DNA from 3 places in the Sinorhizobium numidicum genome. Region 3 is predicted to be linked to each of the others. Evidence: predicted binding sites of a transcription regulator. Region 3 holds the regulator's gene; each other region holds the start of a gene.
What was found. The regulator PhoB, encoded in region 3, activates phosphate uptake and scavenging genes when phosphate is short. The targets are predictions, from matches to a motif close to TGTCATNNANCTGTCAT.
Positions count from the first base shown of each region.

Region 1: PYH37_RS23325 (BtaA family protein) is a predicted target of PhoB. The motif match lies at 3,062-3,078, and genes of this name have one in related genera.
Region 2: PYH37_RS19165 (ceramide glucosyltransferase) is a predicted target of PhoB. The motif match lies at 2,658-2,674, and genes of this name have one in related genera.

Region 1 covers NZ_CP120368.1:2,513,993-2,522,090, reverse strand. The annotation lists gene PYH37_RS23335 (glycoside hydrolase family 25 protein) at 144-929, opposite strand; gene PYH37_RS23330 (class I SAM-dependent methyltransferase) at 1,087-1,767, opposite strand; gene PYH37_RS23325 (BtaA family protein) at 1,764-3,014, opposite strand; gene PYH37_RS23320 (serine hydrolase domain-containing protein) at 3,265-4,632, shown strand; gene PYH37_RS23315 (lytic transglycosylase domain-containing protein) at 4,680-5,720, opposite strand; partial or broken gene PYH37_RS32500 (LysE family translocator) at 5,975-6,191, opposite strand; gene PYH37_RS23305 (pyrophosphate--fructose-6-phosphate 1-phosphotransferase) at 6,334-7,548, opposite strand; gene PYH37_RS23300 (J domain-containing protein) at 7,994-8,098, shown strand, end outside.
Region 2 covers NZ_CP120368.1:1,667,057-1,675,154, reverse strand. The annotation lists gene PYH37_RS19170 (PHA/PHB synthase family protein) at 1-1,172, shown strand, start outside; gene PYH37_RS19165 (ceramide glucosyltransferase) at 1,431-2,588, opposite strand; gene PYH37_RS19160 (hypothetical protein) at 3,137-3,394, shown strand; gene PYH37_RS19155 (PQQ-dependent sugar dehydrogenase) at 3,438-4,574, shown strand; partial or broken gene PYH37_RS32470 (Acg family FMN-binding oxidoreductase) at 4,699-4,878, shown strand; partial or broken gene PYH37_RS19145 (NmrA family NAD(P)-binding protein) at 4,819-5,682, opposite strand; gene PYH37_RS19140 (LysR family transcriptional regulator) at 5,765-6,688, shown strand; gene PYH37_RS32465 (DsbA family protein) at 6,720-6,980, shown strand; partial or broken gene PYH37_RS19135 (hypothetical protein) at 7,188-7,502, opposite strand; gene PYH37_RS19130 (beta-galactosidase) at 7,562-8,098, opposite strand, start outside.
Region 3 covers NZ_CP120368.1:523,804-531,901, forward strand. The annotation lists gene pstA (phosphate ABC transporter permease PstA) at 1-361, shown strand, start outside; gene pstB (phosphate ABC transporter ATP-binding protein PstB) at 375-1,190, shown strand; gene phoU (phosphate signaling complex protein PhoU) at 1,246-1,956, shown strand; gene phoB (phosphate regulon transcriptional regulator PhoB) at 2,163-2,846, shown strand; gene PYH37_RS13615 (GcrA family cell cycle regulator) at 3,012-3,530, opposite strand; gene PYH37_RS13620 (aspartate aminotransferase family protein) at 3,947-5,146, shown strand; gene argF (ornithine carbamoyltransferase) at 5,223-6,140, shown strand; gene PYH37_RS13630 (Hsp33 family molecular chaperone) at 6,435-7,430, shown strand; gene apaG (Co2+/Mg2+ efflux protein ApaG) at 7,436-7,828, opposite strand; gene PYH37_RS13640 (CDP-alcohol phosphatidyltransferase family protein) at 7,941-8,098, shown strand, end outside.

The sequences.
Region 1 (8,098 bases), 1.8 Mb from region 3:
AATTCAAAGTGCTACAGCGGCATTTGTGCGTCTGAAGGACGCACGCCGCTGTAAGATCAAACCTGTCGATGCTCTCTCAGAGCATTATGACCGAATGAAGAAAAGCGGTTCGCGGAGAGCGAATCTGCGCGGCAATTTTGTGGTCATTTTGGCCGGGAGACGGCCGCGACCCACTTCTGCCAGTTTTTCGCGGAGCCGGCAAAGGCGTTGATGTCCGTGCTGCCCTGGATACCGGGGATGACGCCAGTGCTAGTATATTGCCAGAAGGCCCAGCGGCGCTCCACATAGATCTCGCCCGGGTGCTTGGCGACCGAGCGCACCCAGAAGTGATAGTCCTTGAAATGGTCGACGAGATTGTCGCGGTGGAAGTCGACCGAAGTATAGATGATCGGCCGCTTGCCGTAATGTGCCTCCATCCGGTCCATGAAGCGCTTCATCTCGGCTCGCACGGTTTCCGGCGCGGGGCGGTAGCGGCAGGTCTTCGATTCGCCATTCCATTCGACATCGAGCACGGGCGGCAGGTAGACAGCGCTTTTCGGCACGTTGGCGATGAACCAGTCGGCCTGGGCATCCGCGCTCGAGCAGAAATAATAGAAGTGATAGGGGGCGTAAGGAATTCCCGCTGCACGCGCCTGCTGCCAATATTCGTGGAAGCGCGTATCGACCCTGTCTTTGCCTTCGGTCGCCTTGATGAAGGCGAAGGAGACGCCGGAACTCTTGACCCTCGCCCAATTGATATCGCCATTCCACTTGGAAACGTCGACGCCGTGTACCTTGTGGTGATGCGGCGTTCGTCCGCCGAAATCCTGCGGGTCGGTATCCTGGAACCGCGGCGATATGGAAGCGGTCTGCACGAGGTCGTAGTCGGTCGACGTGCAGGCGGAAAGGATGGTCACGAATGGCAGCAAAGCCAGGAAAAACCGGCGCATGAGGGTCCCGTTCCGAAACGATCGACGATCCAGCCTCACACGATGGTTTCCCTGATGGTGATTCCCCCTAGGGAGGCGTAACCTCCTTTTCACCATATCATCGTAAAAATTGCGTTAGCTCAAGCGGGAATTGCAGCGCCGGCGGGCGAAAATTCGATCATATATTGCTCTCGAGACCGCTTGGGCGACGATAGACAGCGAGCCAGGCATAGCCTCTGCCGATCGACTTGAGCTCGAGCGCCGCGCCGTTTGCGGCGGCGCGCTCGCGCGTGACGTTAAAAAGCGTTTCGCGGGGCGTTACATGGAAGCGTCGCAGCCAGGCCTGAAGCAGGCGGCGGAAGCCGCCCGGCCAGCCTTCCTGCTGGCCGAAATCGGCGATGTGAAGCGAGCCGCCTGGATTAAGCGCCGCGATCGCCGCATCGATCGCGTTCTGCCAGTCGGGAATCATCGACAGCGCGTAGGAGATCACGATGCGGTCGAAGCCGGGCTGGTCGAAGGCGGAGGCGGTGAAATCGCTCGCGTCGGCAACGCGCAAGGTCGCGTTCGGGTGTCCTTCGCGCCGTAGCTTCGCCCTGGCGGTCGCGAGCATTTCGGCGGAAATGTCGAGGCCGAAGAGCTGCGCATCGGGATAAAGCCGGCCGATCATCGCGAGGTTGCGCCCGGTACCGCACCCAACTTCGAGGACCGATGCACCCGGCGGCGGGGCGAGATCGCGTATCAGCGTGTCGCGGCCGAAGAGATAATACTTCCGCGTGAAGTCGTAGATGTGCCGCTGATAACGGTACATCCGGTCCATGATATGGGCGTGGTTTTCCGCTGCCGGCTGCACGGCGCTCATGCTTTCTTCCGGTAGATATGGAAGCCGCCATAGATCGCCGAACGATCGGCCGCGCCGAGCTTCAGCGACATTTCGGCGTCGTAGTGCCATTGATCCAGAAGGGCGCTGGAGACGCGGCCTGGCAGAATGGTGGCCTCCGCCGCCGTGCGGAAGATCACCATGGCGCCTGCGTCGGCGGTGCGGGTGATCTCCGTCCAGAGGTCGTTCAACTGGCGATCGCTCATCCAGTCCTGCGCATCGAGGAGGACGTAGCGATCCACGGACGAGGCGGCTTTGCGGCCGAGCAATTCCGTGAAGCTTGCGTGGTGGACCGCGACGCGATCGGCATGGTTGCGGATCGCCTCATAATTTTTGGCCTGCAGGTAGGGTGGCAGCTCGCCTTCGTGCGGCAGCGGGTAGCGGCGAGCGAAGGCCTGCCAGGCGAAATAGTTCTCCCGAAGCGGGAAGTGGCAGGTCAGCTTTTCCAGCCGCTGTCGCAGAACGGCAGCGAGGGACTTTTCGCTGCTGAGGCTCGCGAGCTCGTCGAACTGCTGCGGCGGGATGCCGAGGCCGAAGAGCGAACTCTTGCGGCCGGTGATCCAGCGGATGACGCGTCGGTCGAAAAGCGGCGCGAGCTTGTCGTCGAAGAACTGCCTTTGCTCCCGCATCGAACGTGCCTGGACGAAATCTTCCGGGTTGATACCGTGCAAGCGGGCAAGAAGGTGGCTGGCGCCTATGAAGCGGCCCAAGAGACCGGTGCGGTAGATGTTGCGGCCGAAGACGCCGATGCGGCGGCGGCCGTTGAGCTCGCGGCCGTTCCAGTAGGTGCGGGTGGTGGCGTCGAGCTTCGGCGCAAGGAAGAGGTCGAAGGCCTGCACGTTCGACCGGGTGCCGGCGGCGGCAAGAAACCGCATGACGTCGTTGTGGCTCGGCAGGTGGCGAAAGGCGGAGAGTTTCAGCCGATTGAGCGCAATGTGGTGGGGATTGAGATCGACCACGTCGATATGAGCCGGGCCGGCCGATAGATAGGTCAGCATGTTGCAGCCGCCGGAACCGATCGTGACGATGCGATGCGAGGGGCGGATCTGCATCGCCTCCATGTCCACAATCGGATCTTCCCAGATCTGCGGATAGACGAGCCCGGAAAAGAGCAGTCCGAACAACCGCTCGGAAAGGCCGGCAAGGGAGAAAGCCTTGTGCTGCAGGAGTGCGCTTTTCAGCTTCGGATTCTTCCTGCCGAAGCCGGCATCGGGGGCAAATTCGGTCATCTTTGGCTGCCGCTCAGTTGAAACTTAGCCGCTTCTAAAGTGACTCCGCTACACTTTGATGACGGGTTTTTGCACAGCGGGCCGCAATGCTTCGGTGAAGCTGGGCGTTGCGGTCGGCCCGCGTCCCCTGCACCGAATACGACGCTCGATGTCTCGGCATCCCTTTTCCCGACGAAGGCTGCAGTTTTGCGGGGGGCTTTTCCTTTCGGTAAAATCCTGTTTCTCTCCTGATGAAGCGGGAGGAAAAGGAATGAAAGGTTTGCCGAAGAAACTTGGCGGGTCGGTTGTCGCGGCGCTGGCTGCGATCGCGGGTTGGCTGGCATTCTTTCCGCCGGAGCTGCTGATCGTTGGCGACGGCTACGCCGCCAAGATCGTCTGCTCCAATGTCTTCATTGCCGGACGCGATCCGCAGGCTGTGCTGGCGGAGGATGTCCAGGCGCCGGGACATCCGCTCTTGAAATTCGTCAGCGTGTCCGTCGACCGGAACAAGCAAATGGTTACGGCACGCATGTTCGGCTTTGCCGCGCCCGCTCGCGCCTTCTATCGGCCGGGCCTCGGGTGTACCAATACGAGGGGCGGCAGCGCTCAGGCGCTCGCGGATTCGGCAAGGGCGGGTGACGTCGGGGTCGCCGCGGCCTCGGCTCATGACCCGAATGTGAACTGGCCCGACGGAAGTAAGGCCGATATCGACCCCACAATTCAAACTATCGTCGAGGATGCCGGTCTGGCCGGGCCAGGTATCCGCGCGATCGCCGTGATCAAGGATGGCCGTCTGGTGGCGGAGACCTATGGGCCCGGTTTCGACCGCGACACGCCTTTGCTCGGCTGGTCGATGACAAAGTCGGTGACGGGGACGCTTGTCGGTCTGCGGATTGCCGAGGGGCGGATGGATCTTGCCCGCGCGAACCTGTTGCCCGCGTGGAACGGTGACGACCGGGCGAAAATCACCCTTGCCGATCTCTTGGCGATGCAGAGCGGGCTCGCGTTCAACGAAGACTATGGCGATGTCACCGACGTCACACGCATGCTCTATCTCGAAAGCGACATGGCCGGCTTCGCCGCCTCGAAGCTGCTCGAAAAACAGCCCGGCACGAGGTTCAGCTACTCGACGGGCACGACCACGCTTCTCTCGCGCCTCTGGATGGAAACGTTCGAAGATCCGGCGGAGGCGCTCGCCTATCCCCGCAAGGCGCTCTTCTCGCCGCTCGGCATGACGAGCGCCGTGATGGAGACGGATGCGAGCGGCACCTTCGTCGGCTCCTCCTATATGTATGCGACGGCCCAGGATTGGGCGCGCTTTGCCGAGTTTCTGCTTGAGGACGGGAGTTGGAAGGGCAGGGCGCTTCTGCCAAAGGAATATGTTTCCTTCATGCGGACGCCGACGGCTGCTTCGGGCGGCGATTACGGATCCGCTCAGATCTGGCTCCAGGAAAACGGCATCCGCGCCGGCACGGGCAATTTTCCGCCCGACACGTTCTGGATGCTCGGGCATGACGGCCAAGCGATCATGCTTGTCCCGTCACTGAGCCTTGCCGTCGTTCGCCTCGGGCTGACCCCGTCGCGCACCGGTTATGACGTGCAGAAGCTGAACGCCAGAATTATTGAAGCACTCGATTGAGCGCCTTCAAGGTCTTACCAGAGTTGTGAGGGAAACCGCCCACCCACTTACCGCATGTCGAGTTCGTCTAGCATGCCCTTGCGCTTTGCGTGGTAGTAATAACCGCTCGCATAGAGCTTCACCGCACCGTCGTGCTGGTTGTTGGCTACCATCCAGGCGCCGCGCAGGTACTTGGTCGCGTATTTAAGATTGGTCTCGGCATCGAAGAGGCCTTCGGGCGGGCCGTCGTAACCGAGACCCTTGGCGGTGTTGTAGCGAATCTGCATCAGGCCGTAATTGCCCTTGCTATAGGCGCCGGGATTGTAGTTGCTCTCGCGCTTGACGACCCGATGAACGAGTTCAAGGGGAATGCCGTTGAGATCGGCATAATACTCGATCAGCCGATCAAGCTCGGGTTTGGAACTGGTCGGTCTTCTCGAGGGCTTCAGCGAATCGGGAATGACGCTCGCAACGGCGCCGACCGCGGAGCCGATGACGCCGGCCCTGGGGCGTTCTGTCGGAACGATCATGCGCTTGGCGACGAGCGTTTCCAGGCCGACCGGCTCGCCGGTATCGAAATCCGATTCCATCGCCGCGGCAACGCCGAGGAGCGGCGCGATATCCGGTTCGACGCCGGCCGATTGTCCCGCGACCGGAGAAACTGCCGTCGAAGAGAGCGTGTGAGCAGCGGGCGCAGCCATCGCGACCTCGAAGGCCTGACCCGGCTTTGCCGTCGGAATCGCGACCGTCTGCGGCGCGGCATAGGCGAGGGTTGCATCCGTTGCCGGAGTCATCGCCGTCGCCGTGCCGGTGACCGGCACCGCCGCGGCCATTGCCTGCGCTGCGGTCGTGGAGGTGGTTGTCGCGGGAGCGGATGTCGTTTGTGCCGTCAGCGCGGCCGAAGTTGCCGTTGCCGCGCCGTCCGGGGTCGGCAGGGCATAGGCGGTCATTTCCGTTCCAGGCTTCGGGAGAGGGGTGACCGTCTGCACAGCGGTCAGTTCTTCCAGCGAAGTATGCTCGACGGTGGAGCATCCCGAGGCAATTGCCACAGACGCCAGAGCGGCGGCAGTAAGTACCTGTTTTGAAAGGAAGAAACGGAATATCGCCATGCTGTCACTTTCGTGCGTCCGGGCCCCGTTGCCCCCTGCAAATCAGCGGCTGCCACCCGCTGCGCTTGAATCTCCATTAACCTATGCCGCCGGTTGCGGCAAGCGCATGGGCGATTTTCACGAGGTTGCCCGCTTCAGGCCATCCGTCAGCAGGCCTGCGCCGTTCAGCGGCGAGCCGCCGGTGCGGTTGACGATCCGCCGGATATTCGGCTTGCGAATCGTGCTTCCCGCGGCTGAGCGAGGCAGGCATCCTATTTCAAAGCGGTGAAGATCGCGGCTGAGCTGGCGAGCAGGGGGCCGAGAGGCTGTCATGACCGTGAAGTCGCCAAGCGCTACCCCGGCGACCGTCGCGCCTGCGGTTCTTCGGCCACCGCCGAGCGCATAGGAGATGACGAGCAGAATGGTCGGGGCGGGAATGGCGCGCGGCACTGCAGAGGCGGCGGCAAAGGCAAACCAGTGCTCGAAGGACATGAAAGGGCTCCGCCCTTGAATGGCTTCCTGATGAAGAGATCAGGAGGGAGCCATGCAAGCGCGGAGCCGTCAACTGCTATTGCAATCACGAGGAATGGTCGAATCAACCAAATCACAATCGTGATCGATTCCTATCGTTCGATCAGTCCTCCGCCTGCCAGGATTGGCCGACGACGTCCATCACCTCGCCGAACCACTTTGCCGATGTATCGAAGTGCTTGCCGCCCCTGATGCGCGGGAACTCGATCGTGCGGAGCCTGCCGCCCTGGTCCTCGTCGTGGCCGGTGACGCCGGAGATTTTGTTGAGGGCACTTTCGACCGCCAGATCAACCATGCTCTGAATCAAGCGCAGGTCGTCGCCATTGGCAGGTGCGGAGCGGGCATAATAGCCGGACTTCTGCACCATCGAGCGCTCGGCGCCGAGCAGCGCGGCAAACTGCTTGGAAAACCAATTGCCGACATTGATGGTGTCGATCTTCACGTGGCCGAAAGCATCGCGCTTGACTGTTTCGCCGGCGGCCTCGCGCTCGGCAACGATGGCATCGAGGCACGCACCTTCGCTGACAAACAGGGTCACGAAGCCCGCACGGTCCATGACTGCACGCAGGCGTTCGGCTTCCGCCTCCAAATCGACCTTGATCTCCGGCAAGTAGACGCCGTCGATGTTCTTAAGCTGCGCGTTCATTATGAAGCCGTCGACGTATTCCTTGCTGCCGGCCATCTGGATATAGGCGCGCGCCGTCGCGGCGGTCAGCCAGCCGCAGTGGCGGCCCATCACCTCATGCACGACGAGCGTGCGGGGCGCAGCGCTCTGTTCGTTGCTGACATTGTCGAAGAACCGCGCGCCGTATTCGGCCGCCGTCCAGGCGCCGAGCGTCTGGCGGATGGGGACGACGTCGTTATCGACCGTCTTCGGCAGGCCGACGACCGTCAGGTCATAACCGTTGGCGCCGAGATAGGCCGCAAGATCGGCGGCCGTCGTATTGGTATCGTCGCCGCCGATCGTGTGCAGGATGCTGATGCCATCGGAGGCGAGCCTTTCCGCCGCGACGCGAAGCGGATTTTCGCCCTCCTTGACCAGGCCGCGCTTCACGCAATCGGCGGTGTTGGTGAGCTTCACCCGGCTGTTGCCGATCGGCGACCCGCCGTGGCGGTGAAGGATGTGAGCCTTCTCGCGCATCTCTTTCGTGATCTCGATGCGGTCGGCCAGAAGCAGGCCCTGATAGCCGGAACGATAGGCAACGAGCTCGTAGTCGGGTGCGATATCCGTGTAGCGTTCGATCAGGCCGCCAACAGCAGATGAAAGGCAGGGGGCAAGCCCGCCCGCTGTCAGCATTGCGACTTTCTTCTTGGCCATGTTTCCTCCTCGGGATTTCGGCATCGGGTGACCGTTGACGAGAAACGATCACAATCTCGATCTCTGCTTAGTCAAAGATCACGGTGGTCTAGCGCAAATCCGATGGAAATTAAATGACAGGCCTGTGGATGTCGGAAAAAGTTGATAGTGCGCCAGGTGCGGGAACTACAGCGCCGCGCGTCAGATCAGACGTGCAAAGATCGCTGTAGCACTTTGAATTACTGCATGATCTTGTCCTTGAACCGGTTCAAGGAATTATGCGGTTGGCGAGGCTGCGTCCAAGTATCGCGCAAGGTTACCGCGAATTAAGTTGAGATTTACGGCTATATGATTTATTGAGGGGCCATCACAAATGCGTCATTCCATGACGTTCGCGCGGCCAGCCGCTTGCAATTTGCCACCACATCAGATCATGCTGTGCGGTGGACAGGGAAAAATCGCACATATGTCATTTTGGGACAACCTTCTCAAAATCGTTACCGCAACCGGCAACGCGCTCGCAGGCGTGGTCGAGGCCGTTCGCACGCTCTTCGAAGGGGATCCGGAAACC
Region 2 (8,098 bases), 1.1 Mb from region 3:
GTACGGAAGCGTTCCGCGTAGGTCGCGACATCGCGGCCACGCCTGGAAAGGTCGTCTACCGAAACCACCTGATCGAGCTGATCCAGTATGCGCCCGCGACGGAGGAGGTCCTGGCCGAGCCGATCCTGATCGTGCCGGCCTGGATCATGAAATACTACATCCTCGACCTTTCACCGCATAATTCCCTGATCCGCTATCTCGTCGCGCGGGGCCACACCGTTTTCTGCATTTCCTGGCGCAATCCGACCGCGAAGGACCGAGACCTCACTCTCGACGATTACCGGCGGTTGGGAATCGTGGCCGCGCTTGATGCCGTCAGCGCCATCGTTCCTGAACGCAAGATCCACGCAACGGGCTACTGTCTAGGAGGGACGCTTCTAGCGATCGCGGCGGCCGCGATGGCGCGCACCGAAGACCAGCGATTGGCTTCGGTTACGCTGTTTGCCGCCCAGACGGACTTCTCCGAACCTGGCGAACTGGCGCTGTTCATCGATCATAGCCAGCTGCATTTTCTGGACAGCATGATGTGGCATAGTGGCTGTCTTTCCGCCGATCAGATGGCGGGGGCATTTCAACTGCTGCGCACCAACGATCTCGTGTGGTCGCGACTCGTCCACGACTACCTGATCGGTGAACGCAAGCCGATGACCGATCTCATGGCGTGGAACGCGGACCCGACCCATATGCCCTACAGGATGCATGCGGAATATCTGCAGCGCCTCTATCTCGACAACGAACTTGCCGCCGGCCGTTTCATCGTTGACGGACGCCCGGCTCACCTCCAGAACATCCGCGTTCCCATGTTCGTCGTCGGGACGGAGCGAGACCATGTCGCACCGTGGCATTCCGTCTACAAGATACATTATCTCACCGACACCGACGTCACTTTTGTGCTGACAAGCGGGGGCCACAATGCCGGCATCGTCTCCGAGCCAGACCATCCCGGGAGAGCTTTTCGCATCGCATTGACACGTGAGATCGAGTCGAGCGCCAGTGCGGAGGAATGGATCGCGGCAGCCACATCGAAGGACGGCTCATGGTGGCCGGACTGGGTCGAGTGGCTCGCCGGCCATTCAGCGCCGGAACGGCTGGCACCTCCGGTCATCGGCGCCCCCAAAAAAGGCTATCCCCCGATCGATGATGCGCCCGGCACTTATGTGCATCAGCGGTAAAGCCATTTTCAGGGGGGGGGTGGGCCGGCACCGCCTAAAGGCAATCGAAGCTTAGTCGCGTCGGCCGCAGTTGCGACCGTGTCATTTTTTGCGGTCCAGTGGATACATTATGCGACTTCGAAGCACATAACGAGAACATGTGATCGGGACGGGATTGCACTTTGCGCTTTGCGCCAAAGGCGATCTCGGGAGAATGTCGAATCGGACCGAAATCATCCGCATTTAATCAAACGACTTCTGTCCACCGGCGCCGGGTTGTTACGAGGTGCTCGCGAGCGGCCGGGGCGCACTTGTTTCAAGCCGGGACTCATCCGAGCCGATCAACATCCTGTTGCCTCGCCAATCGGCGCTGCCCGCAAGCCAACTGCGAACCCATATTATCGGGAGCAATGCATCGCGCGTGAACATGGCGATGAGCGACCGTGGGGAAGCGTGCCAGTTCTTCCGATACGCGAGGGCGATTTCCGGTAAGTAGGTAGCGCTTACGACAAAACCGGCGATGGCCAACACGCTGTGACCTGCAACGATAGCGGCGATCACCGACAGCAGAAGTGGCGGCATCACGCCAAGCAGGACTTCTGGCGAGAAGAAGTGAGGAAAGGTCACGCGTCGCAACCTCGCCCAACGGCACTGCCGAGCCCAGACCTCTCGAAATGTCCTGGTACCGAGCGGCTGTTCGAACGGCGATGAAACCAGGTGCACTTTCAAGCCGAGATTTCTCACGAGTTTCGTTGCGGCCGCATCCTCGGCGATCTGCGACGCCAGCGCCTGAATGCCGCCATGGGCATTCAGCATGCTTTTACGCCAGAGCATGCTTTTGCCCTGCGCGAACCCGAATCCAAGGGCTTCGCCGGCGTATTGCCAGCGCGCTTGGTGGGCGTTGAGGAACGAACATTCAACCTCCGCCCAAAATCCATACGGGCGGGAACCGAGCGGGGTCGAGCATACCAGCCCAGTATCCGACCGCCACGCTGCCATCAGACGAATGAGATAATCGGTCGGCATAAGGACGTTCGAGTCGGCGAGAACCACCCATTCATGCGAAGCCGCATTCCAACCTTTCACGCAGTTGTTCAGCTTGGGATTGGCGCTGATCAGGTCGTCACCGACAAGAATTTTTGTGGGAATGGCTGGGTAGCGCTCGCGCCCTTCCCTGATCAAGGGGATCACCGCATCCTTTGCGTCAGCTACGCAGAAGATGACTTCGTAGTCCGGCCAATCCAAGCGAAACGCGCTCTCGAGCGTTTCTCGGGAAAATTTCTCGAGGCCGCAGAGCGGGATCACGACAGAGACAGGAGGTCGATGCATCGTCCTAGGCTGAGGGCCCAGATGAGGCCAGATACGCCAGCCCGCAATCATCAGGCTCAACACATTGATGGCCAGGAATGCACCGGCGGCGGCGAACAAATACAGCATCATTTACCCAGCGACGAGCCGCGCCGCCATTCTAACGAACTTAGGCACCCGGATAACCATCACCGAAAGATGACATGCCTATGACACCTGACGCCTAAGACAAAAGCCAGGAGCAGATCCCCAGAAGGCGGATGAAGAGCAGTCGTCCCGAACTCGACCTCTTAGGCCCTGTTGTGTCGAGGTGACTGCTTTGAGCCCAACAGCCGACCTTCAAACCCCTTCGCCTTGAGGAGCTTCGAACTCAAGACCAGCAGCTTGTCTTGGCACGCGAAAAATATGGCGGCACCGCCACAAAGATATCGGCTGAAGTTGTACGCCGCAGGAAGGCGACTAGACGTCGACTGTCCTTGCCGCGACCGAGATGCTGGATAGCGTCGACGCTCGCCCCTGCGCTTCGCATTCTCCGGAAGGGTTTGTCGGAACCAACCCGGGAAGCTCGGGTTTGGCTTGTAATGGCCTGTCCTGCGGAAACCCCTGCGGTTGGAGTTTAAAATCGAAGGACGAGGAGGATGAGGCGTACACTAGCTGGAAAATCTGTTGCGGCGTTGGTGCTGGCCCTTACGGCCTTGAATGCGTCGCCAGGTCTGTCTCAGCAGGCCGAAGGTGTTGAGAATGGTCGCTGCCGCGTCGACCCGGGCGTAGATGGCGATCAGAAATCCTACGCGGACAAGCTCGATGAATGCAACGGAGTCCTAGAGCCGCCTGCGATCGGCGATAGTGAAATTGTCGAGCCGGCGCCGAACGAGGGAAAAACACCGGTGATCCGCCCGGAGGAGTTGCCTCCGCAACAGAGCTCAAAGCCCTGACGAGATCGACATTTGCCACGAACTTGAAACGACGGAGTTGGCCATGTTGCGAGCAGTCATTTTCTTCGCATTGGCGATGGTGCTCATCGCTCTGCGACACGAGGCGGTCGGGGCGCAAGACACGCCGCGGACGCTCGACACCGAAAGCGGTCCCGTTAATGTGGAAGTCTTCGCGAATGGTCTTGAGCATCCCTGGGGCGCTGCGCTTCTGCCGGACGGCGACATGCTTGTGACCGAACGTCCCGGTCGGCTGCGCCTTGTTTCGGCCGACGGAACCATCGGCGAACCGATCGAAGGGGTCCCGGATGTGTTCGCACAAGGTCAGGGCGGACTTCTCGATATTGTCCTTGATCCGGAATTCGCGAGCAACCGGACCATCTATCTTTCCTTTGCCGAGGAGCGCGAAGGCGGCGCGGCCACCTCGGTCGGGCGCGGCCAGTTGAACGAGGACGCTACCGCCATATCAGATTTCGAGGTGATCTTCCGGCAGGAACCGGCGGTTTCGGGCGAAAACCATTTCGGCTCCCGGCTGGCTTTCGCGCCGGACGGTACGCTGTTCGTGACTCTCGGAGAGCGCTTCCAAATGCGGCAGGCCCAGGATCCGGCCAACCATCTCGGGACGATCGTCCACCTCAACCCTGATGGATCGATTCCGAGGGACAATCCCTTCATCGACCAGGAAGGCGCCGACGAGGTCTGGTCCTATGGCCACCGCAACGTTCAAGGGGCGGCCATCCATCCCGAGACGGGCGTACTTTGGGTGGCAGAGATGGGCCCGAGGGGCGGAGACGAATTGAACATCCCGAAGGCCGGCGAGAATTATGGCTGGCCTGTGGTCAGTTGGGGCCGCCACTATTCGGGCGAGGAAATCCCCGATCCGCCAACCCGGTCTGAATTTGCCGGCTCCATCCACAGCTGGACACCCGTGATTTCACCCTCCGGCATGACCTTCTATACCGGCGACATGTTCTCTGAATGGCAGGGCGATCTCCTGATCGGTGGCCTGTCGGCCGAAGGAATCGTCCGAGTGGAGACGGACACACAGGAGGTGACCAACGAGGAGGTTCTTTCCCTGGGAGCCCGGATTCGCGATGTCCTCCAAGCCTCCGATGGCTCGGTACTCGCGCTCACCGACGAGGCATCCGGCATGATATTGCGTTTGAAGCCGGCGAAAAGCTAACGCCGGTGCGGACGGATCGCCGGCGTTCCTGCCACGGGCCACGGTGCCGACGGATACCGCTGGTGCCGCTACTGCGCCTTTGCGACGAGATCTCGCGGAACACAGCGGCGTCGCGTAGAGCGACAGCTCGGCCGGCATCGCCGTCCTCCTCGCTGAGCGCGAGGACAAGGCGCACTGGATTGCCTTCGGGCGTGCCTGCCAGCGCTTCGCGCTGTCCGCGACGGGGCTCGGCCTCAAGCACGCCTTCGTCAACCAGCCGGTCGATGTGGCGCGGCTGAGGCCTGAACTCGCAGCGTTGCTGGGCGAGCCCCCCACCCTCGTGCGCGAACCGATTCTCGGCGATGCCTTCGTACATGCCGAGCAAAGCAGTCGCCACCTCGTAGGGGATGGCGTCACCGGCCAGGATGGCTGCGCGCTGCTGCGGCGGAACGAATGCCGGGAACACCGGACAGCCGAGAGCATCGGCGAAGGCCGATGCTACGTCGCCGGCGCTCCAATCTTCCGGTCCGCTCAGTTCGACGATCCGCTTGCCGGTCCAGTCCTCGCGAAGCAGCGCTGCGGCCGTGCGCCCGACATCGCTCGTGCTCACCGTCGGAATACGCTGATCGGGTTCGAGGAAGGTCGGCAGCACCCCTTCCGAGATGGCGATCCCAGCGACCTCGCCCCAGGTCTCAACAAAGTAACCCGATCGTAGGAAGGCGGTTGCAGGCGCTACATGATCCAACAGCCTCTCAATCTGATGGAGAGTCGTTATGACGCCCGTGCCCGAAGCGTGTTGCGCGCCGATCGATGACAGGACGACCACCTTTGGCACGCGCCCGCGTCTTACCGCCTTGGCGAGTGCGGTGCCGATCTCAACGGTCCGCGCATAGGGATCTCCGCTCACCGGCGGCGGATTGAGGAGAAACGCTCCCAACGCGCCGTCCAGGGCTTCAGCGATGGAGTCGGCGTCATCGATATCCGCTATGGCTACGTCCGCGCCGAGTGACCTCCACTTTTCGCCATGTTCAGGGCGACGCACGACGACGCGCACGGCCTCGCCGCATTCTATGAGGGCGTGGGCCGTTTCACCGCCGGCTCGCCCATTTGCTCCTAGCACCACGTACATGACTTCCTCCGTCTCAAATTCGCCCGCGCGAGAATAGGAGCAGAGCTTCCCATGCGTCCAATGCATGAGGTACATAGTCAGCATGCGCCAAGTGGATTTACGAAAGATCGACATCAACCTCCTCGTGGCGCTGGACGCGCTGATCGAGGAGAAGAACGTCACACGCGCGGCCCATCGGCTCGGCATGAGCCAGCCGGCCGCAAGCCGGGCATTGGGACGATTGCGGACGCTGTTTGCGGATGCGCTCCTTGCCGACGGACCCGGCGGCTACGTGCTTAGCGCCCGTGCCGAAGAAGTGCGTCCAATGCTACGCAGAATGCTGGCCGGCATCGGCGAGATGCTGGAGGCGAGCCCGTTCAATCCTGCGACGGCAACGGGCCAAATTCGGCTCCTGATGCCCGATCTTCAGGCCGCCGTGATTGTGCCGCGTCTGCTCGCGCGCGTTGCAGGCGAAGCGCCGTCCCTCGATTTCGACATCGTCGCGCCGGGCGCGAACGGGATCGAAGCGCTGGAGGACAATGCGGCGGATGCCATGGTGGCACTGGTCGACGAAGCGCCGGCCGGCATCCGCCGCCGCCACCTTTATGATGAGGAGTTGGTAACACTCATGCGCGCTGAACATCCGGCCGCGGCCGGGAAACTCACGCTCGACCGCTTCCTAGCGCTTGAACATATCGTGGTGAGCGTTCCCGGCCTAGGGCCGGCGCCCGTCGATGAAGCCCTTGCCCGTCTGGGGCGGAGGCGACGGGTGAAGCTGCGGGTGCCGAACTTCTTCGCGGCGGTGGAGATTGCCGCCCGTGCCGACCTCGTCATGACCCTTCCGTCGAGTCTGGCGCGGACGGCGGCGGACATGAGGCGGTTCGTTTCCCTGGTTCCGCCCCTCGATCTCGGTCACTTTGCCATGAGTCTGGCTTGGCACGCGCGCCACCACGACTCCCCCCGGCATAAGTGGCTCCGAAACACGATCGTCGCGGCGGCGACCGAAATGACCGCAGGGGAGCTTTGACGGGACTTAAATCACGCAGCCGAAGAGAGCGATGGACACGATTGAGTTTTGGTACGAGTTAACCTCCAGTTGCTCCTACCTGGCCGCAATGCGTGCCGACGAGACAGGCGCCGCCCGAGGACGGAAGCTGGAATCGCGGCCCTTTCTGCTGGGGCCGATGTTCGCGGCTCGGGGCCTGTCCACGTCCCCGTTCAACGTCTATCCTCTCAAGGGTGCATACATGTGGCGCGATATCGAACGGATCGCTGCTACGCGGAATCTTCCGCTTCGCAGGCCGGAAGCTTTTCCATAGCACACAGTCCTAGCGAGCCGCCTCGCCGCGCCAATCGTAATGGTGCTTGAGTCACACTTGTCTTCTACTCCGAGAGGACAGGTCAGGTTCGACCCGAACCTCCGTTAGACCGGATGCACATCGTCGGTCGCTGCCGGCGTAAACCGTCGAGAGCCCGCGGTAGAGCGCAACGAGAGAGGCTCGACTGAGATTTGAAAAACGTCAGAGCTACTCAGCGGCCGTCGCCGCAACCGCGTCGTCTTTACCGGGGCGGATCTTCGGCCAGAGGCTTTCCGTCACCGCCATTAGGGAGGCCGTTCCGGCCGCGATCCACGGAGTCCCCGATCCATCACGGGTGCCGATACGGACCTGGAGACCTGCCTCGCGGGCGAGTACCGCGCCGCCGGCGATGTCCCACATGGTCGTGATCTTCTGGAGGTGACCGTCAAAGATGCCACGTGCGGCGAAAGCGAGCGACACGGATGTTGAGCGCAGCGCCTCGACCACCCAGTCGGCGCGGCGAAGGCCGACGTTGAGCGCACTTGGAGCCCAAATACCGGACATGTCGACCGCACGCGGACTCTGCCGCAAGCCGAGTCTCTTCACACGCGCAGAACCACACAACCATAGGGCCCCAGGACCAGCCCGCCGTCGACCGGATTGCCCGAAAGGAGGTCCGTTCCAGCGGGGACAGAGCTCAACTCTACCGGTTCTGCGTCACAATTCAGCAGGAAAAGCAGCTTTCTGTCTTCCGCTTCCCTCAGGACGACCTCTACGGCAGGCGGCAAGTCCGGGACCAGCGGCTGGATATCCGCGCCGAGGACATGGTCCACCAATCCTTCGACGAGGGACTGGGTCAGATAGGTTCCGACGTAGCAGGCCCGGCCTTTGCCGACCTTCCGGCTCGTCACCGCTGCCCTGCCGCTCGCGAAGCGGTTCGACCAGTGCCCCAGAACCTCCACGTCTTCGTCGAGCGCGAGAAGCTCGTAAAGGTGTGCGGCCCCGTGCTCCCGGTTGCCCAGGGTGAAACGATAACGCCGCGACGCCGAACTGGACGGCAGGCGCTTCCCCGGGTTGTGAAAGCCGAACTCGGTTCCATGAAGCCCGAACAGACCGTCGGCACCCGGTTCTGCCACCCG
Region 3 (8,098 bases):
GCCGTCGATCCGTGCCGCCGCGCTCGGCCTCGGCGCATCGAGGATGCAGACGATCTTCCATCATGTACTGCCGCTCGCCATGCCCGGCATCCTGACCGGCACGATCATCGGCCTGGCGCACGCGCTCGGCGAAACGGCGCCGTTGCTGCTGATCGGCATGGTCGCCTTCGTGGTGGACTATCCGGGCTCGCCGCTCGAGCCCTCCACGGCGCTGCCCGTGCAGATCTACATGTGGGCGAACGAGGCGGAGCGTGCCTTCGTGGAACGGACGTCGGGGGCGATCATTATTCTCCTGATCTTCCTGGTGTTCATGAATCTCGGCGCAATTCTGTTGAGGCGTCGCTTTGAGCGCCGCTGGTAGTGGGGTAAGGACTATGAACATGCTGTCGGAAGCTAAAGTGGAAAAAGCTCTGGACCTGAAAATGAACACAGTGCCTTACAAGATGATCGGCAAGGATGTGTCGGTCTATTACGGCGAGAAGCGCGCGCTCTTCGACGTCAATCTAAACATCCGCGAAAACACGGTCACGGCCCTGATCGGCCCGTCCGGCTGCGGCAAGTCGACCTTCTTGCGCACCCTGAACCGGATGAACGACACGATCGAGAATTGCCGGGTTAGCGGCAGGATCACGCTCGACGAAGACGACGTTTACGATCCGAGCATCGATGTCGTTGAACTCCGCGCCCGCGTCGGCATGGTATTCCAGAAACCGAACCCGTTCCCGAAGTCGATCTACGAGAATGTCGCCTACGGCCCCCGCATTCATGGTCTTGCCCGCACAAAAGCGGAATTCGACGAGGTCGTGGAAACGAGCCTGCAGAAGGCGGGTCTCTTCAACGAAGTGAAGGATCGTCTGCATGAGCCCGGTACCGGCCTATCCGGGGGCCAGCAGCAGCGCCTCTGCATCGCGCGCGCGGTTGCCGTCAGCCCGGAAGTGATCCTGATGGACGAGCCGTGCTCGGCGCTCGACCCGATCGCAACGGCCAAGGTCGAGGAACTTATCCACGAGCTGCGCGCCAATTTCACGATCGTCATCGTGACGCATTCGATGCAGCAGGCCGCACGCGTTTCGCAGCGCACCGCCATGTTCCACCTCGGCAACCTCGTCGAGGAGAACGATACCGACAAGATGTTCACCAATCCGGATGACCAGCGCACCCAGGACTACATCATGGGCCGCTTCGGCTGATGCCGGAGCCACGTCCGAACGCAAAACCTGAACGCGCCTGCAAGGATCGCCGACCATGTCCACGCACATTATGTCCGCCTTTGACGAAGAACTGAAATACCTGACGCGCCGTATTTCGGAAATGGGAGGCCTCGCCGAGCAGATGGTGGCGGATTCCGTCCGAGCGCTGGTGAACTCCGACCTCGCACTGGCCCAGAAGGTGATTTCCGATGACGCGATGCTCGACGACGCGGAGCGTCAGATCGGCGAAAAGGCGATCATCACCATCGCCAAGCGCCAGCCGGTCGCCTCCGATCTCCGCGAGATCATGGGCTCCATTCGCATCGCGGCGGATTTGGAACGGGTCGGCGACCTCGGCAAGAACACTGCGAAGCGCGTCATCGCGGTCGCCGGCTCCGGAATCCCGCGCAAGCTCGCCCGCGGTCTCGAACACCTGGCCGAGCTTGCTTTGGTCCAGCTCAAGGAAGTTCTCGACGTTTACGCCTCGCGTTCGCCGGAAAAGGCAAACAGCATCCGTGAGCGGGACGAGGAGATCGACGCGATCTACACCTCGCTGTTTCGTGAGTTGCTCACGTACATGATGGAAGATCCGCGTAATATCACGCCTTGCACGCATCTTCTTTTCTGCGCCAAGAACATTGAACGCATCGGCGATCATGCAACGAATATCGCCGAAACGATCTACTACATGGCGACGGGTGCCCAGCCGGTGGGTGAACGGCCGAAGGATGACACGACCTCGACGCTGGGTTCGGTCACCGACTGAGCGCGGCTGAGCGTGCCACGGGGCATGCGTCAATCTTGCTCCGGTCGCGCTTCCGCACCGCACTGCCGTGGCACTCGCGTTCCAGCGGGATGAGGACAAGCATGCGCGGTTTTCCGCCCGCATCCCGCTCCAACTTATGAGGACCGATCGTGATTTTTGTTGTTTCGACCCAACTCATCGTGGTCCAGGTAAGGAGTCGTAGCTGAATGTTGCCGAAGATAGCAGTTGTCGAGGACGAGGAAGCGCTGAGCGTGCTGCTGCGTTACAATCTCGAGGCCGAAGGTTTCGAAGTCGATACGATCCTTCGTGGCGACGAGGCGGAAATCCGCCTGCAGGAACGCTTGCCCGACCTTTTGATCCTCGATTGGATGCTGCCCGGCGTCTCGGGCATCGAGCTTTGCCGCAGGCTGCGCCAACGACCCGAGACGGAACGTCTGCCGATCATCATGCTGACGGCGCGCGGCGAGGAAAGCGAGCGGGTGCGGGGTTTGGCGACCGGGGCCGACGACTATGTCGTCAAGCCGTTTTCGACGCCGGAACTGATGGCCAGGGTCAAGGCGATGCTGCGGCGGGCCAAGCCCGAGGTGCTTTCGACGCTTTTGCGCTGTGGAGATATCGAACTCGACCGCGAAACGCACCGCGTTCATCGCCGCAGCCGCGAAGTCCGCCTCGGGCCGACGGAGTTCCGTCTGCTGGAGTTCCTGATGTCCTCGCCGGGGCGTGTCTTCTCCCGTTCGCAATTGCTGGATGGCGTGTGGGGACATGACATCTATGTCGATGAACGCACCGTCGACGTGCATGTCGGCCGCCTGCGCAAGGCGCTGAACTTCTCCAATATGCCCGATGTGATCAGAACGGTGCGCGGCGCAGGCTATTCGCTGGAAGGCTGAGTTCTTCCCTCATCAGCTCTACTGCGTGGTCCTTAAATCGGAGCCGATCTAAGGATAAAACCATGCAGCAGTTCAGAGTGCCGCAGCGACCTTTGTGCGTCTGAACGGCGCCGTAGGTAAGAAAAAGGGGCCGCATGGCCCCTCTTCGTTTGACTTTGCGAAATCCTAGCGGATACGCCGGCGCTCGGCGGAAGGCTGATAGGCGAGCCGCGCATGATAGCTGCAATAGGGCGAGGCTTCCGGTGAGTCGTTGCCGCAGAAGTGAAACTCTTCCTTCAACGGGTCGCCGATCGGCCACTTGCAGGTGCGCTCCGTGAGTTGCGTCAGCTCGAGGCGGCGCGACATCGGCACAACAACGTTCGGAGCGAGGGCGAGATTCTGGTCGGCCACCAGATCGACCGCAACTTCCTCCTTGAGCACGGTTGCGCCGGCAGTGCGGGTGACGGTCCGGGTGGTGACGCGCGCGGCATAGTTCGGCGCGCGGGGTGCCGATGTGGTCCGCTTCGGACGAGCCGCGGCAGTCGTGCCGCCGGCCTTGGCGCGGCCCGGCAGGCTCAGCCGGTGCACCTTGCCGATGACCGCGTTGCGGCTGACACCACCCAGCTGCGCCGCAATCTGACTGGCGCTTAGGCCCTCGGACCATAGCTTCTTCAGTTTCTCCACCCGCTCGTCAGTCCAGTTCATCTGCACTCTCCGTTCTCGGCGTTGGGATGGCAGAATCCATCACCGGCCTCCGGAAAAATCCCGGAGTTACAACGCGATAACACTTTTGGTGACTAGGTCCGCCGCATGCGTCTAGTAATTGAATATTAACCTACTGGCAGGGTGACTCCGTGGCAAGAGTCGCGGGAATCGCGCCGAATCGTTTTCGCACTTTTCCCCAACTTGCTGTCGGACCGTTGCATTTTTGCAAGCCCTGCCGAGCGATTTTTTCGCGCTGCGGAATCGGCGCCGGCGAAGCGGCTGCAAGCCTTGGTTTTGTTGACATTGCGGCGTGAAATGGGAATAGTGCCTGCGCCGCCGCAAGGCGGCATTTTTGATTTTATCGGACCGGATATGTCCGATAGCAAATGCCGACAGATCGGAAGGAGAAGTTCGCCATGGCCGCAACAACGCCGCTCTACGACACCTATTTGCGCGCGCCGTTGCGTTTCGAGCGAGGCGAAGGCGTTTGGCTGATCGCAGAAGACGGCACGCGCTATCTCGACTTTGCCGCCGGCGTCGCCGTCAATTCGCTCGGCCATGCCCATCCGCATCTTGTCGAGGCGTTGAAGGCACAGGCCGAGAAGGTCTGGCATCTTTCCAATCTCTATGAGATTCCGGGGCAAGAGAGCCTGGCGCGTCGGCTGACGGCGGTGACTTTCGCGGACCGGGTGTTCTTCACCAATTCGGGCGCGGAGGCGCTTGAATGTGCGATCAAGACGGCGCGCCGCTATCATTTCGCCAAGGGGCACCCGGAAAAGTTCCACATCATCACGTTCGAGGGCGCCTTCCACGGCCGCACGATTGCGACGATCGCCGCCGGCGGTCAGCAGAAGTACATCGAAGGTTTCGGACCGAAGGCGCCGGGCTTCTATCAGGTGCCGTTCGGCGATCTCGCCGCGGTCAAGGATGCGATCACCGACGAGACGGCAGCGATCCTGATCGAGCCGATCCAGGGCGAGGGTGGTATTCGCCTGGCGTCGAAGGAGTTTCTGCAGGAGCTGCGCGCGCTCTGCGACGAATTCGGCCTTCTGTTGATCCTCGACGAGGTCCAGTGCGGCGTCGGGCGTACCGGCAAGCTCTTTGCTCATGAATGGGCCGGTATCCGGCCGGACATCATGGCGGTCGCGAAAGGAATCGGCGGCGGTTTCCCGCTTGGAGTCTGCCTTGCGACCGACGAGGCGGCTGTCGCGATGGTGGCCGGTACGCACGGTTCCACCTATGGCGGCAATCCGCTGGCAATGGCAGTCGGTAACGCGGTTCTCGACGTCATCCTGGCGGAGGGTTTTCTCGACCATGTTCGCGACGTCGCACTCGTCTTCCGCCAGGGCCTCGCTTCGCTAAAAGATCGCTTCCCGGACGTGATCGAGGACATTCGCGGAGACGGGCTGATGCTTGGCATCAAGGCGAAGATACCGTCCGCCGACCTGCTGCAGGCGATCCGGGCCGAGAAGCTGCTTGCCGTTCCGGCGGGCGAAAACGTGTTGCGCCTGCTGCCGCCGCTGATTACGACCGCGGCGGAGGCCCGAGAAGGGCTGGCACGGATCGAGCGCGCCGCCGAAGCGGTGAGAAGCAAAAGCGGCAATGCCGCAGCCTAGGTTATGCTGCGTTCGGGTTGAATCAGACCCGTAAGCGTGATCGATTCCCGGTTTTTACCACAGGAAATACAGTATTATGACTGGCACCAGACACTTTCTCGATCTCTCGGCCATGACGGCCGCCGACCTCCGGACGATCATCGACGATGCCCGCGTCCGAAAGACGGCGACCAAGGCCGGAACGGCCGAAAAGCCGCTCGCCGGCAAGATGCTCGCGATGATTTTCGAGAAGCCGTCCACGCGTACGCGCGTCTCCTTCGATGTCGGCATGCGTCAGCTCGGCGGCGAGACGCTGTTTCTCTCCGGGACCGAAATGCAGCTCGGCCGGGCCGAGACGATCGGAGATACGGCCAAGGTCCTGTCGCGCTATGTCGATGCAATCATGATCCGCACGACCGATCATCGTCGGCTGCTGGAACTGGCCGAGCACGCGACCGTGCCGGTCATCAACGGGCTGACCGACGACACGCATCCCTGCCAGATCATGACCGACATCATGACCTTTGAAGAGCACCGCGGGCCGGTAAAGGGCAGGACGATCGCCTGGACGGGCGACGGCAACAACGTGCTCCACTCGCTGATCGAGGGATCGGCCCGCTTCGGCTACCGGATGAACATGGCCGTGCCGCTCGGCTCCGAGCCCGGGGACAAGTTCCTCAACTGGGCGCGCAACAACGGCGGCGAGATCCTGCTTTGCCATGAGGCGGAGCAGGCCGTCGCGGGCGCCGATTGCGTCGTCACCGACACCTGGGTGTCGATGAACCAGGAACACCGCGCCCGCGGGCACAACGTCTTCCAGCCGTATCAGGTCAACGAAGCGCTGATGAAACACGCCGCGCCGAACGCCCTGTTCATGCATTGCCTGCCGGCACATCGTGGAGAGGAGGTCACCGACGAAGTCATCGATGGCCCGCAGTCCGTGGTTTTCGACGAGGCGGAGAACCGGCTGCACGCACAGAAATCGATCATCGCCTGGTGCATGGGCATCGTCTGAGGCGGCATTGGATCGTCCGGAGAACGCCGCCGCGATCGGGGCGGCACGGAAAGGCTATTGAATTCGCAGTGCCGCGACACGATCTAGGCGGCATGGGCGGTTGCGGCGATTGCCGCTTAGGACCGCTTACCACTGTGCGATTTGGCGACAGCGCGTTTGCGAGCGCCTCGGCGAGATGCACAGACCTTCTGGACAAATCCGTTCACAGCGGGATCAAATAAGATAACGGGCAGGTTGCGCCGGGGCACGTCAGTGTTTTCGGCGCGGCCCTCGCCCGGACACAAGGAGCAAGCGATGACAGAAACAGCACCGGGACTTGGTGAGTTCGATTTTGCCGGTGACGACCATGTCGTGCCCTTCCAGGTCGAAGAACTGGACGTACGCGGCCGGGCTGTCCAGCTCGGACCGATGCTGGACGCTATCTTGGAGCGGCACAACTATCCGCTGCCCGTGGCGCGGCTCGTCGCCGAGACAGTTGTACTGACTGTCCTGCTCGGCACATCGCTGAAATTCGAGGGCAAGCTGATCGTGCAGACGCAGAGCGACGGGCCGGTCGATCTCGTCGTCGCAGATTTTTCGACGCCGGATCGTGTCCGCGCCTATGCGCGCTATAGCGACGAGGCTTTGGCCGCGGCTGAGCAGGGGGGGCGCACGGAGCCGCACCAGCTTCTCGGAAATGGCATCCTCGCGTTTACCATCGACCAGGGCGCTCATATGCAGCGCTATCAGGGTATCGTCGAGCTTGACGGTGCGACGCTCGAGGAGATTGCAGGGGTTTATTTCCGCCAGTCGGAACAGATCCCGACCAAAGTACGTCTCGGCGTCGCCGAACTCCTGGATCGCGACGAGAACGGCAAGCCGCGGCACCGCTGGCGCGCCGGCGGCATGGTGGCGCAGTTCCTGCCCGACGCGCTGGAGCGGATGCGCCAGCCGGACCTGCCGGGGGGTGATGGCGACGAGGGTGACGACGAAGGTCTGTTCGAGGAGGACGATCTCTGGGCGGAAGCCAAGGTGATGGTCGAGACGATCGATACCGACGAGCTCACCGATCCGATGGTCGGCACCGAAAGATTGCTATATCGCTTGTTCCATGAGCGCGGCGTTCGCGTGTATCAGCCTCAGGCGGTCTATGATCGCTGCAGTTGCTCGCGCGAGAAGATTCGCAACGTCTTGGCGGGGCTCGGCAGCGACGATATCGAGAGCAGCATCGAGGATGGCCTGATCAAGGTCACCTGCGAATTCTGCTCCACCACCTACCGCTTCGAGGCGAGTGAAGTCCGGCCCCAATAGGCGCCTCAATTGAGGGTGCGGACAAGCCCGGGCGAGTCGAGCGAGAAGGCGGGGATCGCCACGTTGAAGGTTTCTCCGTCTTCCGCTTCCATGCTGTAGTGACCGAACATGACGCCGGACGGCGTGTCCAGCGGGCAACCGGACGAATATTCATATGTATCGCCCGGATTGAGCAGCGGTTGTTCGCCGATGACGCCCGGACCGCTCACTTCGTCAACCTGCCCGTTCTCATCGGTAATGTGCCAGTAGCGGGTCATTAGGCGAACCGCGACTTCTGAGTGGTTCGATATTACGATGCGGTAGCCCCAGACATAACGACTGTCATCGGGATCCGACTGTTCTTCCAGGTAGTACGGCTCTACCGTGACTTCTATGTCGCGAGTGAGTGCGCGATACATGTGCAATGCCCTGTTCCAAATCTGTTCGGGTATTCTACAGCAATAAGGTTTCGTCAAGAATAACGGCAAGATTACACGAATCGCATTCAAATTTCACGGAAGGCACAGGACGATGCTCGACGGCGCAGTGCGCAGGCGGCTGGAACCCATTCTGAACCGGCTCGGCATCGCACTCGCGAACCGCGGCGTAAGTGCCGATGCCGTAACGATTTCCGGCCTCTGCCTCGGCCTTGCGGCAGCCTTTCTCATTTCCTGGCAATACTATCTTGC